DNA from 2 places in the Desulfovibrio legallii genome. Region 1 is predicted to be linked to the other one. Evidence: riboswitches for the same ligand, from Rfam matches in the RefSeq annotation. Region 1 holds a riboswitch; the other holds the start of a gene.

What was found. Region 1 has a riboswitch for cobalamin ahead of EB812_RS08255 (FecCD family ABC transporter permease). Riboswitches for the same ligand answer to the same signal wherever they lie in the genome.
Region 2: another riboswitch for cobalamin. It lies ahead of EB812_RS04030 (sirohydrochlorin cobaltochelatase); the one in region 1 lies ahead of EB812_RS08255 (FecCD family ABC transporter permease).

Annotation. Positions count from the first base shown of each region.
Region 1 covers NZ_SIXC01000009.1:16,118-25,879, reverse strand. Annotated here, with positions in the region: gene EB812_RS08280 (type I restriction endonuclease subunit R) at 1-2,398, shown strand, start outside; gene EB812_RS08275 (hypothetical protein) at 2,475-2,774, shown strand; gene cobI (precorrin-2 C(20)-methyltransferase) at 2,807-3,523, opposite strand; gene EB812_RS08265 (ABC transporter substrate-binding protein) at 3,562-4,350, opposite strand; gene EB812_RS08260 (ABC transporter ATP-binding protein) at 4,403-5,425, opposite strand; gene EB812_RS08255 (FecCD family ABC transporter permease) at 5,425-6,492, opposite strand; cobalamin riboswitch at 6,642-6,822, opposite strand; gene EB812_RS08250 (hypothetical protein) at 6,901-7,905, opposite strand; gene ybgF (tol-pal system protein YbgF) at 8,140-9,498, shown strand; gene dprA (DNA-processing protein DprA) at 9,511-9,762, shown strand, end outside.
Region 2 covers NZ_SIXC01000004.1:89,905-99,666, reverse strand. Annotated here, with positions in the region: gene lepB (signal peptidase I) at 1-563, opposite strand, end outside; gene EB812_RS04055 (NCS2 family permease) at 775-2,085, opposite strand; gene EB812_RS04050 (MarC family protein) at 2,137-2,736, opposite strand; gene EB812_RS04045 (AMP-binding protein) at 3,093-4,778, opposite strand; gene EB812_RS04040 (helix-turn-helix domain-containing protein) at 4,995-5,561, opposite strand; gene EB812_RS04035 (30S ribosomal protein S1) at 5,722-7,437, opposite strand; cobalamin riboswitch at 7,726-7,927, shown strand; gene EB812_RS04030 (sirohydrochlorin cobaltochelatase) at 7,962-8,876, shown strand; gene EB812_RS04025 (RsmB/NOP family class I SAM-dependent RNA methyltransferase) at 9,006-9,762, opposite strand, start outside.

The sequences.
Region 1 (9,762 bases):
CAGTCTGATCAAAGACCTGAAGGACTTTACCGCCACTTTTTTCCAAAAAAATACCTTGCTCAGCGTGCTGCTGCGCTATTCCGTGTTTGACGTGAACAACACCCTGCTGGTTATGCGCCCCTACCAAATCGCGGCCACAGAACGCATTTTGTGGAAAATCAACAGCACCTGCCAGATGAAGCAGTGGCGTAAACCCGAGGGGGGCGGCTATATTTGGCACACCACGGGCTCGGGCAAAACCCTGACCAGCTTCAAGGCGGCCCGCCTGGCGACCGAGCTGGACTTCATCGACAAGGTTTTTTTTGTGGTGGACCGCAAGGACCTTGATTATCAGACCATGCGGGAATACCAGCGCTTTTCGCCAGACAGCGTCAATGGTTCGGAAAGCACCGCCGGACTCAAGCGCAATTTGGATAAAGACGACAATAAAATTATCGTCACCACCATCCAAAAGCTGAACAAACTGATGAAATGCGAAGCGGACCTGCCGGTCTATAACAAGCGGGTGGTGTTCATTTTTGACGAATGCCACCGCAGTCAGTTTGGTGAAGCGCAAAAGAACCTGAAAAAGAAATTTAAACTTTATATGCAGTTTGGCTTTACGGGTACGCCGATTTTCCCGCAAAATGCTTTGGGCGCGGCAACCACCGCCAGCGTCTTTGGCCATGAGCTGCATTCTTATGTCATCACCGACGCTATTCGTGATGAAAAGGTGTTGAAGTTCAAGGTGGACTACAACGATGTGCGCCCGCGCTTCAAGAATATTGAATGCGAACAGGATGAAAAAAAACTTGGCGCGGCGGAAACCGCGCAGGCCCTGCTGCACCCCGAGCGCATTTGTGAAATTACCCAGTACATTCTGAACAATTTCCGGCAAAAGACCCGGCGGCTGCAGCCGGGCGCCAAGGGCTTTAACGCCCTGTTTGCCGTAAGCAGCGTGGACGCCGCCAAGCTGTATTATAACTCCTTCAAAGTTTTGCAAAAAGACAGCGACAAGCCGCTCAAGGTGGTCACTATCTTTTCGTTCGCAGCCAATGGAGCGCAGGACGCCATTGGTGATATTGCGGATGAAAGTTTTGACGTTACAGCCATGAACAGTAGCGCCAAAGAATTTTTGAGTGCGGCCATTGCGGACTATAACGCGCTGTTCAAAACGAGTTTCAGTGTGGAGAGCAATGCCTTCCAAAACTACTACCGCGACCTTGCCTTGCGGGTGAAGAATCAGGAAGTAGATTTGCTGATTGTTGTGGGCATGTTTCTGACCGGCTTTGACGCCCCCACGCTGAATACTTTGTTTGTCGACAAAAATCTGCGATACCACGGCCTGCTGCAAGCCTATTCGCGCACCAACCGCATTTTTGACGCCACCAAAACCTTTGGCAATATCGTCACCTTCCGCAATCTGGAGCAGGCCACCATTGACGCCATCACCCTGTTCGGCGACAGCAACACCAGAAATGTGGTGCTGGAAAAAAGCTACAAGGAATATATGGAGGGCTTTACCGATGCGCTCACTGGTGAGGCGCGACGTGGTTTTGTGGCTGTGGTGCGGGAATTGGAGCAGCACTTTCCCCACCCCGACGCCATTGAAAAAGAGGCAGACAAAAAGGCTTTTGTCAAACTGTTCGGCGAGTATCTGCGGGTTGAAAACATCCTGCAAAACTACGATGAATTTGCCGTTCTGCAGGCCCTGCAATACGTTGATATGAACAATGCGGCGGCTGTGGAGGCATTTAAAGCAAAGTACTATTTAAGTGATGCGCAGTTGCACGCCTTACGGGCCGTCAAAGTGGTGCCTGAACGTAAATTGCAGGACTATCGTTCGGCGTACAATGACATCAGAGAATGGCAGCGTCGGCAACAAACGGATGCTGCTAAAGAAAAATCGGCCATTGACTGGGATGACGTGGTCTTTGAAGTGGACTTGCTGAAATCGCAGGAAATCAATCTGGACTACATTCTTGAATTGATCTTTGAGAACAACAAAAAAACTAAGGACAAAACCGCACTGGTGGAAGACGTGCGCCGCCTGATCCGCGCCAGCCTCGGCAACCGCGCCAAGGAGAGCTTGCTGGTCGATTTTATTAATCAGACAGACCTGGACCAGCTTGGCGACAAGGCCGGCGTGATAGAGGCTTTCTTCACCTTTGCCAGGGCGGAACAGCAACGTGAGGCGCAAGAACTTATCCGTAGCGAAAATCTGAATGCGGAGGAAGCCAGGCGCTATCTCAGCGCCTCACTGAAGCGGGAATTCGCCAGTGAAAACGGTACGGAACTCAATGACGTTCTGCCACGGATGAGCCCGCTAAACCCGCAGTACCTGAAAAAAAAGCAGGGAGTTTTTCAAAAAATCGTCGATTTTGTTGAAAAGTTTAAGGGTGTTGGCAGGTTGACGTAAGGCAGCGCCTTGCGTCGCCCGCGCAGGGGGCAGGGCTGCGCGCAGATCGCGTCCCTACCCCCTGAGCAACGTACTTTTGCGGCTCTGCATCTTCAACGTTTACGACCTGCCTGTTCCGGCGCTTACCCGTGCAAATAACCTGCGCTTGGCCTCCACGGCGGGCGGCTGTTTGCACAACGGCCAGGGCATTGCAAAGTTGCATGCCCTGGCCGTAATGCCTCAGGCTGCGCCCTTGCCGACGCTGTTCCGCAGCGCTTTAGAGCATTTAACACTTGAAATGCTCGCTTACGGCAGGCAAAAACCTGCCTTCTCGCATTTCGTGGCAAGGATTTTCAAGAAAATCCTTGCAGAGCAGTTAGCTCATTTCATTCGCTAACTGCTCTAAAGTCGGGGCGCTGCTCCGGGCCATCAGCCCTCTGCATCCGTGGGTTTGCGGCTCAGGATCAGGGACATGTAGGGCGGGGTGGCGTCATTTTCCGGCAGGCCGGTGCGGATGTGTTCGCCCGGCCGTTCCACCAGGCTGGCCAGCACACAGTCCTTCAGGCGGCCTGTGCGGCGCAGGGCCTCGCGGATGGCTGGCAGGTTGCGGTAGGCCTTGAGGATCACCGCCGTGTCCGCGTCCTTGAGGGCCGCCGTCAGGTCGTCCTGGCGGTTGATGCCGGGGATGAGGCGCAGGGTTTCGCCATTTTCGCAGAGCACCACTTGCGCGCGGGCGGCGGCGGCCTGGATGGAGGTGACGCCGGGCACAATCTCCACGGGCAGGTGCGGGGCCAGCGTCCGCAGGGTGCGCAGCAGATAGCCGAAAGTGCTGTAAACCAGGGGGTCGCCGATGGTCAGAAAGGCCGCGTCCGCGCCGCTTTCCAGCACGTCTCTGGTGGTGCGGGCGGCGGTTTCCCAGGCTGTGCGCAACGCGGCCGCGTCGCGGGTCATGGGAAATTCCAGCCGCAGCAGGCGCACGTCGGGCCGCAGATGGGGGCGGGCGGTTTCCAGCGCGGCGGAATAGTCGTTGCGCGGCGAGGCCGCGGCCAGAATAACGTCCACGTTGCGCAGCACGTTAACGGCCCGCAGGGTTAGCAAATCCGGTGCGCCGGGGCCCACGCCCAGGCCGTAAAGGGTTCCGGTCATGTAATATTCCGTCATGTATGGTAGAAATGTTGCGGCCTTCAGGGCCGGGGGGCGGCGTGCAGCCAGTGCGCCAGTTCTTCCGCCGCGTCCACGGCGCGGGGGCCGGGCCTGGCGTAGCGGGCTTCGTCCACCAGCAGCACCCGGCCTTCACGCACGGCGCGCAGGCCCGCGAAGTGCGGTCGACGAGCCGGAGGTTCCGGGTCCGGATTCATGGGGCCGCGCTGTACAAGATAGACGTCCGGATCTGCCGCGATGAGGGTTTCTTCATTGCAGCGGACCAGTTTTTTGGCCTCGTGCAGGACGTTTTCGCCTCCCGCGCAGGCGATGATTTCGTTGGTAATGCCCTTTTGCCCCGCGCCCAGCAGGTTGGGATAGCGCACCTCGTAGAACACCCGCAGCGGCGCACGCCCGGCCGTGGACCGGCGCAAGGCCTCCAGCCGCGCCCGCCAGCCGCGCACCAGGGCGGCGGCCCGGTCTTCCAGGCCCGTAAGGCGGCCCAGGGCCTGCGTCACCGCAAGCATGTCTGCAAAGGAATCCATCTGAAAGGTAAGCACGGGCAGGCCCAGGCTGCGGAGGTTTTCCGTAAAGACCTGCGCCTCTTCCCGCCCGGACATCTGCAGCACCAGATCCGGCTTCTGCGTCAGAACAAGTTCGGCATTGGGGCGCATGTGTGTGCCGATGGCCGGCAGGGCCGCCAGCTCCGGCAGGGCGGCGTCGGCCGCGGTGCGGGCCACAATGCGGTCGCCCGCGCCCAGGGCCAGCAGCAGTTCGTTGTACGCCCCGTACAGGGCGATGATGCGCCGGGCCGGATGCTCCAGGCGCAGCACATGGCCCGTGTGGTCCGTAATCTCAATGGGCGCGGCGGCCGTTGTGCCGACTTCAGTTTTTGGCGAAGCGGGTGTTGTTGCCGGGGACGTTTGTGGCGTGGGGGTCGCGTCCGCCGCCAGGGCCGGGCCGGTGGGAGCGCAGAGCAGAAGCGTCAGCAGCGCTGCCGGCAGGAGCAGTGTCAACAGATGCGGCCGCAGCAGGGGCGGCGGCGTGGGGCGCGGCCCACGGCCCGCGTGCGCGGGCGGACAGGGCCTGGGGCAGGCCCCACAGGGGGTGGGGCAGCACGGTAACGGGCGTTTGGTACAGCGCACTGAGGTTCTCCTCGGTAAAAACCTGCCGCACGGGGCCGTCAAAGGCTAGGCGGCCTTCCCGCAGGCCCAGCAGCCGCGTGGCGTACAGGGCGGCCAGGTTGCAGTCGTGCACGGCCATGAGCACGCAGGCTCCGGCGGCGCGGCGGCGTTCCAGCAAGTCAAACAGTCCGGTCATGCGGGCCAGGTCCAGACCGGCGGCCAGCTCGTCCAGCAGCAGCAGAGGGCTTTCCTGCGCCAGGGCTCTGGCCAACAGCACCCTTTGCAGTTCGCCGCCAGAAAGCTCATGCAGCCGGCGGTGGGCCAGCCCTGTCGTGTCCGTGGCGGCCAGGGCGCAGTCCGCAGCCCTGTGGTCCCCGGGGCCATACCAGCCCCAGGGGGAAAGATGGGCGTAGCGCCCCAGGAGGACCATTTCCCGTGCCGTCAGATCCTCCGGGCAAGGGCCGCGCTGCGGCACCACGGCCACCCGCCGGGCCCGTTCCCGGGGCCGCAGGCTTGCCAGGGGCCGGTCGGCCAGACGCACCTCCCCGCTCCAGGGGGCCAGCACGCCTGAAAGCGCGCGCAGCAGCGTGGTCTTGCCGCTGCCGTTGGGACCCAGCAGGGCCGCGCATTCTCCGGCCCGCAGGCAAAAGGTCAGGCCCTGCAGCACAGGACGGCGGCCGTAGCCCGCCACAAGATCCGTCACGGCCAGCAGGGGGGCGTCCTGGGCGTCACGGCGCAGGGCGTCTCCGGCGGCGTCCCGCGCGGGGGCAGTGGGGCCGTACATCAGCGCCCCCGCACCAGCAGGGCGAAAAAGGGCCCGCCCAGCAGGGCCGTGACCACGCCCACGGGCAGTTCCTGCCCGCCGTCCAGCACGCAGCGGGCCAGCACGTCGGCCCAGACCAGCAGCACGCCGCCGCCCAGAAAGGCTCCGACCAGCAGCGGGCCGTGCCCGCCGCCCAGCAAAAGCCGCAGCACATGCGGCACCACCAGGCCCACAAAACCGATAACTCCGGCCACGGCCACGCAGCCCGCCGTCATGCAGCTGGCTCCGGCCAAAAGCCAGAAGCGCGCGCGGGCCACGGCCAGACCCAGCTGCGCGGCCTGCTCGTCGCCGAGCGCCAGCACGTCCAGCGCCCTCCAGCCCAGGCCGACGGCCAGCAGGCCCGGCAGCAGGGTGGCGAGCAGCAAGGGCAGGCTGTCCCAGCCCCGACCTTGCAGGGAACCCATAATCCAGAAGACGATGCTGGTGACGGATTCCTCATTAAGGGCCTTGACCAGGGCCACCAGCGCGCCCAGAAAGGCGGCCACGGCAATGCCCGCCAGCACTACGCTTTCTTTGCGCCAGCCCCCGCGTCCACGTCCCAGCCAGAGCGCTCCGGCCAGGGCCAGAAGCGCGCCGGCCAAGGCCGCCGGAGCCACCAGGGCCGCCGGGTGTGGCCCCAGGGCGGGGAAAAAATCCGTCAGTCGGCCGCCCAGGGCGATGGCCAGGCTGGCCCCGAAGGCCGCCCCGGCGGAAACCCCCAGGGTAAAGGGGTCGGCCAGGGGATTGCGCAACACTCCCTGCAGGGCCACGCCGGCCACAGCCAGAGCCCCGCCGCAGAGGGCTGCCAGCACCACCCGCGCCAGGCGGATGTCGCCCACCACCAGGTTGAGGGCGCTGTCGGGGGGCAAGGGGCCGAGCCCCAGCGCGCCCGCCAAGGCGGACAGCACTTCCCGCGCCGCATAGGGGGCGGGCCCCGGCAGGCAGGCCAAGGGCAGGGAACAAAGCCAGAGGCCCGTCAGGAGGGCAAAGGCCGTCCAGCGGAGGCGGTGTTTGGCGGAAGGTACGGAGGATGTGTGCCGTGCGGTCATGGCGCTGCTCTGAAGGCCGCCCGTGCGGTCATAAAAAAAGCCTCTTCCGTCCGCGCGCACGCAGAGGGAAGAGGCCCGTATTTCCTCTTTCCTGCCGGCAAAAACCCGTTGCCGCGGCGGCCTGCGCCGCCCACCGGGCCGTGACGTACGGCACGGTCCGGGCTACGGCAGGTCTTCCGGCTTGGCCCCCGCGCTTCGGCCTTCCCGTTGCCAGTGGCACATGAAGAAGCGCGGTATACGGGCCTTACGGCGGCGGGTCCGCTCCCGTTTTGCACGGGATTCCCTTTTCAAGCCGGGCAAAACCCGGCTACCGTAACCGTGGTCACTGTAGGCGCGGGGCAGGGGGCTGTCAATGCCGTGGGCGCGGCGCTTCCCTATCCCTTCGGCCGGGGGCCCGACGTTTCCGGATCAGGGCCGGACCAGAGTGATGGCGGTGATGCCCGTAAAAAAGTAGAAGGGCAGGCAGGTCATGGCCAGCAGCAGGGCCAGGATCAGCGTGGGCTTGTGGCGCAGGGGCGCGGCGCTGCGGCTGACCACGGTCCAGAGCGCCGCGGGCGCGAGCCAGAGCAGCAGACGGCCGCTTTCCCACAGGGCGTCCAGGGTGGTGAAGGCCCCGGTCTGCCGGTGCGCCTGTATGGTCAGTCCGGCGGCAAAAAGCAGGAAAAGCCAGAACAGCGCCCAGGCGTGGCGGGCCCACACGGCGCACCAGGGGATCATGACATTGTAGTGGTCCCGGCCAAAGTCATCGCGCCGGCGGCGCAGGGCGAGCCAAAGCGCGCCCGCCCCGCCGGCCAGGCCCAGGATCAGGGGCAGGCTGGCATACAAGGCGCACCAGAAGGGGGAGAACCAGCCCGGCAGAAAAATATCGCCCAGGGTAAGGCTGGCCGCGTCGGGCCGCACAAAAGCCGCCTGCAGGCGTGCGGCCGCCAGGGTGGCTGCCAGGGCGAACCAACCCTGCAGACCGCTGATAATGCCCAGGGCCGCGTGGAGCACGGGCAGCTTGGGCAGAAACTTCCAGAGCGAGAAGTAGAGGCTGCTTACCAGTACGGACAGCCCCAGCAGAATCCAGGCCATTTCCGCCATAAAGGCGGGCAGGGAGTCGGGCGTGTAGGAATCGTGGGCAAAAAAAAGCCAGATGCGGCCGCCCACCAGCAGGGGCCAGCCCAGCGCCAGGGCCAGCAGGGCCAGCTGCCGGGCGCATTTTTCATAGGACGCGCGCCGCCGCGTAACCGCCAGCAGGCGCGCCGTGCCGGAAATCACACCCAGGCCCGCAAAGGCCGCCAGGGCCGTCAGGGCCGCCGCCAGGGCAACGGCATCCAGGCCGGACTGCACCAGGGGATGCCCCGCCAGCAATTGGCGCAGGGCCTGCATCCAGACTTCGCCCGCCGCCAGAATGTCCTGAAAGACGTTCATCGGGCACCGCCCGAAGGTTCCCGCGCCGGGATGGAAATGCTCATGCCTCCTCCTTACGGTCTTGCGTTGGTCAGTGCTGGTGCGCTATGTTCAAAAAAAGGGACACGCCTGTTTTTGCCTGAAAATTGCCCTGGCCGCAAGGGCCGGGCGCGCGGAAGCGCCATACGGGGCCGCCTGGCGGGCGTACTGGCGTGGTCACGCGGGCGGCGCAACTTTTTGCGGAGACTTTCGGGTATGAAATATTTTTCTTTGGCCGCGGTCCTGGTCGGCTTGCTTGCCTTGGTCGGCTGCGCCGGAAAGGCGCGTACAGCGGCGCAGGACGAGCAGGAAAAACGCCTCCAGACCATGGACAGGCGGCTGACAGCCCTGGAGCAGAGCGTGGGCGCGCTGAACAGTCAGACGGCCCGGCTCAACAACAGGGTGTATGAAGTCCGCACGGCGGGCGGCCGCAAAACCGGCTACCGTGTGGTGCCCATCCTGCCCCCCCAGTCGGCGCAGTCGCTGTCCGCCGCCGCAACGCCGCCAGCCCCGCAGTCTGCCCAGGCCGTGACGCCCCAGGCCTCCCCGGCGGTAACGGCCGCGCCTGCCGCGCCGTCCGCAGCGGTCCCTGTGGTCAGGTCTGCCGGGGGGGCGGCGTCCGCGTCTGCTTCAGCCGGCAAAACGCCGCCAGCCTCCGGGCCGCAAGGGGTGCGCATTGATCCTGCCGCCCCGCCCCGTCCTTTCCCCGCGCAAAAGGCGGACACGACGGCGCCGCAGCCCCCCGCGGGGGCGTCTGCCGCCGCTTCCCGCGCACCCGTCAGGCCCGCCGCACCTGCGACGGACGCGCTCCCGGCAAACTCCGGAACAACGCCGGGCGTTCTTGGTCTGCCGCCCGAAAGCCTGCCGTCACAACCTCTGCCGCAGGCGTCTGTTGCCGGCAACCCGGTCCAGGGCGGCGCGACCGCCGTCGGCGCGGGCGCTGTAAGCCGGGCGGCCGCTGGTGCGGGGGGCAACCCTGCCGTACCCGTGCCCGCTCTGCCGCGCACGGAACTTTCCTTGCCGCCGGAACCCGCCGGTCTGGGGCTGCCGCCTCTGGAAGGCGCGGCCGAAACCGCATCCACGGCGGGCAGTCCTCGGTTGGCCGCCCACGACCAGCGCGCCGGGCGGGCTCCGGCGACATCCGCCGTGCCGCCTTCGCCTGCCGCACCGTCCCCTGCCGCCGCGGCCGGACAGGCCGCGCCCCAGGGGGAAGACGCCGCCTACAAGGCCGCGCTGCGCCTGGCCATGTCCGGCAAAAGCGCCGAGAGCATTGCACGCTTTCAGGCTTTTTTGCAGTCCTACCCGCAGGGCCGTTATGCCCCCAACGCCGTCTACTGGATCGGGGAGGGGCTGTACGCCCAGGGCCGCTACGCCGAAGCCCTGGAACAGTTTCGTAAGGTGGAGGCTGGTTGGCCCCGACACCACAAAAATGCCGACGCCCTGCTCAAAACCGGCATGAGCTTGAGCCGTATGGGCGACCGTCAGGGCGCGGCCAAAGTTTACGGGGAGGTGCTGCGGCGGTTTCCGCATTCCGAGGCGGCGGGCTTGGTGCGCGCGCGGGGGCTGGCCCGCTGAGGGCAGTGACGCATGGCCGTGACGACGCACGCGGGCTGTTCCTGGCGGGATATGGACGAGGCCGCCCGCAAGGAATACTGGGCTACCCTGGCCCTGCGCCACAGCAAAGGGCTGGGCGCGCGGTCGCTGGTTAAACTGTTGCGGACCTTTGGCAGCGCCTACGGCGCGGTGGAGGCCCGGTCGCGCTGGGGTGCAGCGGGGCTGGGGCCCGCAGGCCGGGACTTTGCCGCCGGCGCGTGGCGGACGGAAGCCAGGAAAGAATGG
Region 2 (9,762 bases), on a different contig from region 1:
TAGATGCGCCAGGCCTTGGCCCGGATGGCGGTACGGTCCACAAAACCCCAGAAGCGGGAATCCAGCGAATTGTCGCGGTTGTCGCCCATGACAAAAAACTTGTCCGGCGGCACGGTCACAGGGCCGAAGTTATCGCGCACGGGCTCCACAATGCCCGGCTGGGTAAAGCGGACATAGCTTTCCCGCACGGGCTGGCCGTTGCGATAGAGCTGCTTGTCGCGCACTTCAATGACGTCGCCGGGCGTGCCGATAATGCGCTTGATGTAGTCCACGCTGGGGTTGTTGGGATATTCAAAAATAATGATGTCGCCCTTTTGCGGATCGTCCCCCCGCCACAGGTAGGTGTGGGTAAAGGGAACTTTAACGCCGTAGGCGAACTTGCTGGCCAGCAGATGGTCGCCCACCAGCAGGGTTTGCAACATGGATTCGGAAGGAATCTTGAAAGCCTGCACCACAAAGGTGCGGATGAACAAGGCCAGGACCAGGGCCACCAGAAGGGCCTCGCCGTACTCGCGCCACAGGGGCTTTTTGTAACGCGCGGACGACTGCAACAGCGTAGCCATGCGGGTTCCTCTTGATTAATTTTTTTGTGGCGGCAGGGGAACTTTTGTTCGCACAAGTTTCCTTCCGCCACCCCCAACCTTTCAGAAATTTTATTTTTCTCAGGGGACGCGCCAGGCGTGCCCACGTCAGGTCGGGGCAGGCGCGCCCCAACGACCAGAGCGCGCCGCCACACCTTACTATGCCCGCAGGCGCGGGCAAAGGCAAGGAGCGCTAGCCAAGCCGCAGGGCGAAGTTGATTACAAAGCACAGGGCAATGATCAGCATGACCAGGTTCACGTCTTTAAAGCGCCCGGCCAGCAGTTTGACGCCCACCCAGCTCACAAAACCGAAGCCGAAGCCCGTGGCGATGTTGAAGGTAAGCGGCATGCTCAGGATGGTGAGAAAAGCGGGCAGGGCCACGGTAAAGTCGTCAAAGCGGATGCGCCCCACCTCCTGCATCATGAGCGCGCCCACGATGATCAGCACCGGCGCCGTGGCGTAGGCGGGCACCAGACCCACCAGAGGCGTAAAGAACAAAGCCAGAAAGAACAGCGCGGCAATGGTCACGGCCGTGAGCCCGGTGCGGCCGCCTTCGGCCACGCCGGCGGCGCTTTCCAGATAACTGGTGGCGGTGGTGGCGCCCATGACGGCGCTGGTCATGGTGGCCACGGAATCGGTAATGAGCGCCCTGTCCAGATTTTCAATATGGCCGTCCTCACGCACAAAGCCCGCTTTTTGCGCCAGGCCGATGAGCACGCCCATGTTGTCGAAAAGATCTACCATGGTCAGGGTAAAAATGATGGAAATGAGCCCGTGGTGCAGCGCTCCCTTGAGGTCCATCTGCAAAAAAGTTTCCGTAGGCAGGGGCAGGCTGAAGGAAAACACTTGCCCTTCGGGCAGTTGGGTCACACCCAGGGCAATGCCCGCAAGGGTCACAACCAGAATGCCGATGATCATGGCGCCGGGCACGTTGAGCGCCAGTAGCCCGCCGATAAGGAATATCCCTGCTACCGAGAGCAGCGTGGCGGGCTGGGCCAGATTGCCCAGGGTCACAAAGGTGGAGGGGCTGTTCACCACGATGCCGCAGCTCTTCATGCCGATAAAGGCGATAAAGGCTCCGATGCCGACCACAATGGCGTATTTGAGATCCATGGGCACGGCGTCAATGATCATCTGACGCACGCGGGTCACGGTCAGAAGCAGAAAGACCACGCCGGAAATGAATACCGCGCCCAGGCCCGTCTGCCAGGTGTAGCCCGCCGGGCCGCAGACGTAGTAGGCAAAAAAGGCGGTAATGCCCAGACCCGGCGCCACCCCCACAGGAAAGCGCGCCCACAGGCCCATGATCAGCGTGGCAATAACGGTCACCCAGATGGTGGCGGCCACGGCCCCATCTCTGGGCATGCCCGCGTCGGCCAGCATGTTGGGCACCACAAAAATGAGGTAGCACATGGCCATAAAGCTGGTCAGCCCTGCCAGCAGCTCCCGCCGTACTGTGCTGCCCTTGGCCGCTGGCCGGAAAATGGTTTCCAGAAGGCTCATGCCGTTTCCTCCGTTCGGATGTGGATTATGGCCCCACACGCAAGGGCGAACTTAGCCCAGAAAGGCGCGGATGCCCGTAAAAATTACCTGGGCGGCAATGGCCGCCAGCAGCAGGCCCGTAAGTTTGGAAAGCACGGCAATGCCCGTGCGGTGCAGGGCGCGCACCACCGTATCGGCCATGCGCAGCAGCACAAACATGCCCAAGGCGGCCAGAAGCAAGGAGAGCACCCCTACCAGGGTCTGCTCCAGCCCCTTGGCCGAAGCGCCCATAACCATGACCGCACCGATGGAGGCCGGGCCCATGCCCAGGGGAATGGCCAGGGGCACCACGCTGATGTCGCCGTCCTTGCCTGCGGTCACTTCCTTGCCGTCATCGTTCATAAGGGAAACGGCGGTAAGAAAAAGCAGCACGCCCGCGCCAATGCGAAAGGCGTCCAGGGTAAAGCCGAAAAGCGCAAACAGGTGCGGCCCGAACAGAAAAAGCGTCACGCCGATACAGAAGATGGCCGTGGAGGTTTTGGCGGCCACGGCGGCCTTTTGCCTGCGATCAAAGGTGCGGGTGCCGCTGATAAAGGCGCTCAAAACCGCCGGCGGCGTCATGAGCGCGTAAATTTTGATGCTGGTGCCCACCACGTCGGCCACGATGTCCATAAAACGTCCTCACGGAGCACGGGGCCTTGCTGCCCCCCGGAGCAGATTACCCTTGAGAATACATATTCTCAAAGTTTACAGCACGCTTGTCCCGGCGTTTAAGCACGCAAATAACGTGCGCTTGCGCCTCCACGGCGGGCGTCTGCTTACGCAACCGCCAGGGCATTGCAACGTTGCAACGCCCTGAAGCGGGGGCGGCATTGGCAGCGTTGGTTTGTGCAGTGCGCGCGCAGTCCTCTACGCCAATTTGCCTGCCTGAAAGGCAGGCAGTATGCCAGTGTGCGGGGCGGCTGTCCAGAATAGCCGGTTGGGGGGCGTGCGGAAAAATCGCCGGGTATCTTTTCACTGAAGGCGCACTACTTTTTTTCCTGCATAGCTTCAGGCCAGCGCGCGGCGGCCATTTCGCGCAGCTTGTACTTCTGGATTTTGCCGCTGGCAGTGAGTGGAAAACCGGTAATTATTTCTACATATTTGGGGATCTTGAACCAGGCGATTTTGCCGCGGCAGAAATCACGCACATCTTCGGGGCGGATGTCCACGCCGGGACGGGGGATGACAAACGCGCCCACTTCTTCGCCGTATTTACGGCTGGGCACGGCCACCACCTGCACGTCCAGCACGCCGGGCATGCTCAGGAGGTATTCTTCCACCTCGCGCGGGTAGACGTTTTCGCCGCCGCGGATGATCATATCCTTGATGCGGCCCGTGACGCGCAGATAACCGTTTTCGTCCATGACGCCCAAATCGCCGGAGTGCAGCCAGCCTTCTGGGCTGATGGCGGCGGCCGTGGCTTCGGGCATATTGTAGTAGCCCTTCATGACATTGTAGCCGCGACAAAGGATTTCGCCCACCTGGCCGCGGGGCAGTTCCTCGCAGGTTTGCGGGTCGCCCACGCGCACCTCAATGCCGGGCATGGCGCAGCCCACGGTTTCACAGCGCAGGGGCAGGGGGTCGTGGATGTCCGATTGCGTCATGACCGGCGAGCCTTCCGTAAGGCCGTAGCAGATGGTGATCTCTTTCATATTCATGTCCTCCACCACGCGGCGCATGAGAGGTTCCGGGCAGACGGATCCGGCCATGATGCCTGTGCGCAGGTGAGAGACGTCAAAACGCTTGAAGAGCTTGTGTTCCAGTTCGGCCAGAAACATGGTGGGTACGCCATAGAGGGCCGTACAGTGTTCGCTGTCCACAGCGGCCAGCACCTTGAGCGCATTGAAGGATTCCAGGATGACCATGGTGGCCCCGTGGTTGACGCAGGCCGAAACGCCCAGCACGCAGCCAAAGCAGTGGAACAGGGGCACGGGCAGGCAGACGCGGTCGTTGGGGCCGAAATTCTGGTGTTTGCCTATCCAGTAGCCGTTGAGGCCCACGCCCACATGCGTGAGCATGACCCCGCGCGGAAAACCCGTGGTGCCTGAAGTGTACTGCATGTTGATGGCGTCCCAGGGGTCCAGGGAGGCCTGACGGGCCAGATAGTCCGCGTCGTCCACCATATCGGCCAGCGCCAGAACCTCAGGCACGGAATACATGCCCCGGTGCTTTTCAGCACCCAGAAAAAAAACCCGCTTGAGGTGCGGCAGATTTTTGCAGACAAAAGAATCGTGGGACTGAAAGCGCAGCTCCGGGGCAATGCGGTAGAAGGTTTCCAGATAGTCGTGGTCGCGCAGGCTATCAATAAGAAAGACGTTCTCGCATTCGGACTGGGTAAGCAGATAGCGCAGCTCGTGCTCGCGGTAGTTGGTGTTCACTGTAATGAGCACAGCCCCGATCTTGGCTGTGGCAAACTGCAGGGCCACCCAGTAGGGCACATTGGTGGCCCACACCGCCACCTTTTCGCCCTTTTCCACGCCCAGGGCCATGAGCCCCTTGGCAAAACGGTCCACCATTTCCCCGAATTCACGCCAGGTCTGGCGGTAGCTGCGGTCCGCATAGACAACGGCCTCATTGTCCGGATACCGCGCCACCGTGTGGTCCAGAATCTGCCCCAGGGTCCACTCGCGCAGCTCAAACTGCGCCTGGCGCTCACGCACTTTTTCGTCCATGCTTTCCTCCTGAGGCATCCTTGTGGGGGATCAGTAAATCGAGTTTACGCCGCTGCCGTTGCGCGGGGCAAAGGCCCCGGAATGGCGTTGTCTAGAGCAGTTAGCGAATGAAATGAGCTAACTGTTCGGCAAGAATTTTCTTGAAAATCCTTGCCACGAAATGCGAGAAGGCAGGCTCTTGCCTGTCGTAAGCGAGCATTTCAAGTGTTAAATGCTCTAGGGATTGTAGGTGACGGCCAGAATCTCCACTGGCTCGTCGCCGGCCGCGCCCACATAGTGGGGCACAATGGAATTGTAGTAGATGGTTTCGCCGGGCTTGAGCATATGGGCTTCGCGTCCGTACACCACCAGAAGCTGACCCTTGAGCACCAGAATAAATTCCTCGCCTTCGTGCGAGGTCGTCTTGCGCTCACCGCCGTCCGGAAAAATACGGATGTGGAAGGGCTCCATATTACGGTCGTTCTTGCCCTTGCCCAAGGCGTGATAGACATAACTGGGCCGGGGAATGCGCCCGGTATGCAGGGCCTCATCGGCCTCGCCTTCATTCTGGATGCTGCTCACAATGGGGTCGCGGCTGAACTGGTCGTCCAAAAAGGTGCCCAGACGCACGCCCAGAGCACGAGCCACCTTTTGCAGGGGACCGATACAAGGGTAGATGGCATTGTTTTCCAGCTTTTCCAGATACGCTTCGGCCAAGCCCGTATGCTGGGCCAGGGTGGGCAGGTCCATCTCGCGTTCTTCACGAAAAACCCTGATGCGGGAACCGATGGTGTGGGGGGACATGCAGACCTCCTGCGGCGTTGGCTGTAGTTGCGACGGGCGCGCGGGGCGCGCGGGGCGGGAAAAAAGATGAAGAAAGGGGGGTATGCCAAGAGGCGCGCCGGTGGCGCGCCTCTTGGATATGTTCTGCACCGGTGGCACGCCGGTGGCGCGCCGCTGCGGTCTAGCTGTTGTTTTCGCTTTCTTCAAACTTCTGCTTGAGCAGATCGCCCAGGCTCTGGCCCGCTTCCTGCGGTCCGGAATGGAATTCCTTGGGCTTGCGACGGTCGTCCTCGTCCTTGATCTGCTTAATGGAAAGCCCCAGGCGGCGCTCTTCGGCGCTCACATGGATGACCTTGGCCTGAATTTCCTGGCCTTCCTTGTACATTTCAGCAGGCGACTTGACTTTTTTGCTGGAAAGCTCGGAAACGTGCACCAAGCCTTCAATGCCTTCTTCAACCTCCACAAACAGGCCGAAGTCGGTGATGTTGGTCACAATGCCCTTGACCGTGCAGCCCACAGGGTAGGTGTTGGGCACATGGCCCCAGGGGTCGTCCACCAGCTGCTTGACGCCCAGGGTGAACTTTTCGTTTTCCTGATCCACGGTCAGCACCTTGGCCTGCACGGTGTCGCCCACCTTGTACAGCTCGTTGGGGTGGCGCACCTTTTTGGTCCAGGAAATGTCGGAAACGTGGATGAGGCCGTCGATGCCGTCCTCAATGCCGATGAACATGCCGAATTCGGTAATGTTCTTGATGACGCCCTCAAGGATGGTGCCTTCGGGGTACTTTTCGGCCACCAGTTCCCAGGGGTTGGGCCGCACCTGCTTCATGCCGAGGCTGATGCGTTTTTTGTCGCCGTCCACGCCCAGAATGACCACGTCCACCTCGTCGCCGGTGTGGACCATCTGGGAAGGATGACGCAGCTTGCGCGTCCAGGACATTTCAGAGATGTGCACCAGGCCTTCCACGCCGGGCTCCAGTTCCACAAAAGCGCCGTAGTCCACCAGATTGGTGACCTTGCCGGTGCATTTGGCCCCTTCGGGGAAGCGGGCGGAGATGTCCTGCCACGGATCGGGCACCAGCTGTTTGAGGCCCAGAGAAACTTTGTTGGTTTCACGGTCAAAGGAAAGCACCTTGAGGGTCAGATCCTGACCGATGGTGATCATTTCCTTGGGATGGCGGATGCGCTTCCAGCTCATGTCCGTGATGTGCAGCAGGCCGTCCAGACCGCCCAGGTCCACAAACACGCCATATTCGGTGATGTTTTTGGCCTTGCCCTGCACAATCTGGCCTTCGGCCAGGGTGCGCAGCAGCTCCTGCCGCTTGGAGTCGCGCTCTTCCTCAAGCAGCACGCGCCGCGAAACAATGACGTTGCTGCGGCGACGGTTGATCTTGAGCACGCGGAACTCGAACTCCTGGTTGACCAGGGCGTCCATATCGGGCACCGGGCGCAGGTCCACATGCGAACCGGGCAAAAACGCCTCCACCCCGCCGATATCCACCGTGTAGCCGCCCTTGATGCGGCGCACAATGTGGCCTTTGATGACCTTGTTGGTCTCCTGCACGGCCTCGAGCTGGTCAAAGACCTGCATGCGCTTGGCCTTCTCAAAGGAAAGGGTGATGGTGCCGTCGTTTTCGTTCTTGCGAACCACATAGACGTCCACCTTGTCGCCCACCTTGACGGTCATGTTGCCGGCGGGATCGCGGAACTCTGCCGCGGGGATCTGCCCCTCGGACTTGAAGTTCACGTCCACCAGCACCGTGTCGTCGTCCACGCGGACAATCTCGCCCTTGGTGATGGAGCCTTCCTCAAGGTCGCCAAAATCGGGATTGAGATAGTTTTCAAGGGCGCTTTCGAAATTGATTTCGCTGTCGTGCCCGGTTTCCAAACCTGCCATATGTCCAGCCTCCAAACATGATTTCCCCCAACCAGGGAGGTTGACTTAGTAGCAGGATTTTACCAAAAGAACAAGGGAAAATCCGCGCAAATGGGCACAGGAAGCCAAAAAAACGGCTCCAGCGCAGGCCGCCGGCCTTGACTTTTGCCCCGGCCTAGTATCCTCTGCGGTAAGAACAGTCACGCCTGTAGTGCCCGGAAGGCTGCCGCCCGCGGCCGTCCGTCAGGCGGGCGCGGGCGCGTTTATGCGGCGCCATGCGCCCCGGCATTGCGCCGTCCTTGCTGAAATGTTTCGGCAAAGACGGTCTGTTTTGCGCTGCGGGGAATTCCGTGCAAATCGGAAACAGTCGCGCTGCGGTAAGAGGGTACAAGGCTTCTTCGCGTCCGTCGGGCAGCCCGGCAGGCGCGCGACAGCCAGTCGCGCAAGCGGTGAAGGCGAAGCCGAGGCCAACCCCTCAAGTCCGAATACCCGCTGGGCGTTTATGCCCTTTTTCAACCTGTCAACGCGCCATTGAGGAGGTTGCCATGCCGCGTTTTTCGCCCTTTGCGGGCTCCCGTCTGTTCCTGCTTCTGCTCCTGCTCCTTGCGGCCCTGGCCGCGCCCGCCGCGCCCCACGCCGCCGACGCGCCCCAGCAGGGCGTTCTGCTGGTGGCCTTCGGCACCAGCGTGCCCGAAGCCCTGCCCGCCATGCAGGCCGTGGACCAGGAGTTTAAACAGGCCTTCCCCGGCCAGCCTGTGGTCTGGGCCTATACCTCGCAGATCATCCGCAAAAAAATCGCCGCTCAGGGCCGCCCTGTGGGCGGCATCAGCGACGGCCTCGCCAAACTCGCCAAAGACGGCGTAAAAGTAGTGCGCGTGCAGTCCCTGCACGTCATGGCCGGCGAAGAATTTTCCGCTCTGGAACGCGCCGTGCTCATTGACCTGCAAAAAAATCCCGGCCGTTTTGAGGCCGTCTATCTGGGCCGCCCCATGCTTGAATCTGAAGCCGACGCCCAGGCCTTGGCCTCCGCCATTCTTGAGGACACCAAGGCCCTGCGCGGCAAAAACGCCGCCCTTGTCCTCATGGGGCACGGCCAGGAACACGGCCGCGCCGGCCTGACCTTTGAAGGCGTGCGCGCCCTGTTCCACAACCAGGACAAACATGTTTTCATGGCCACAGTAGAAGGCGAACGCAGCTTCGACGACCTGCTCAAAGAACTTAAGGCCGCCAAGGTCAAGTCTGTGGTCATCGCGCCGCTCATGCTGGTGGCCGGCGACCATGCCCGCAACGACCTGGCCGGAGACGAAGCCGATTCCTGGGCCTCTCAGCTCAAGGCCGCGGGCTTCAAGGTGACCGCCAACCTTAAGGGTCTGGGCCAGGTGCCCGGCGCCCGCGCCCTGCTGGTGCAGCACGCCAAAAGCGCCTCCGACGACCTGACCAAGGAACCCAGAAAGCAGTAACAAATCCTTTCTGCACCCTGCAAAAACTTTCTCCCGCCTTGCGGCAGGGGAAAGTTTTTGTGAGGAAGGACGTGCGGGGGAGGGGACGCTTTTTAGTAAAAAAGTCCCCTCCCCCGCAAAGTATTCGCCCTATGCCCGCCGCCGCAGCAGCGCGCCAAACATGCCTTCCAGCCAAGGATGGTCGTGAGGGGTCTGCCAGCGCTGTTCCAGGCGCAGGTCGGGATGTTGCCGCAACAGGCCTGCCACGACCCCCTCGTTTTCGTCGGGGTTGAGGGTGCAGGTGATGTAGGCCAGGCAGCGGCCAGGCTCCAGCAAGGCAGCTGCCCGCTCCAGTAACCGGCCTTGCAGGGCGGTCAGCGCCGCCAGGCGCTCCGGCCCCCGACGCCGGATGTCCGGCCGACGGGCCAGCACGCCCAGGCCGGAACAGGGCGCGTCCAGCAGCACAGAGCCGGGCCAGCGGGCCAGGGGCGGACGCGCGGCGTCCGCTAGGCACACGGGCGGCAGGCACACGGACGGCAGGTGCAGACCCAGACGAGCGCAGTGCCCCGGCAGGGCCCGCAGTCGCCCGAAGCTGCTGTCCGTACAAAGGCCCACGGCCACGCCGCGCTCCAGCAAAGCCGCAGTTTTGCCGCCGTAGCCCGCGCACATGTCCCACACCGGGCCCTCCAGCGCGTACAGGTCCAAGGCCGCAAGGACGCGCTGCGACCCTGCGGACTGAAACGAAAGCGCCCCCTGGGCCTGCCAGTGGGCTAACGGCCGATCCATCACGCTTTCCGGCAGCTCCCCCGGCCCCAAGGCCACGCCCCAATCGCCCACGGCCGCCGCGCCGGGCAGGGCGCGCAAGGCCGTCAGCAAGGCGGCGCCTTCAGGGCGGCGGGCATTGACC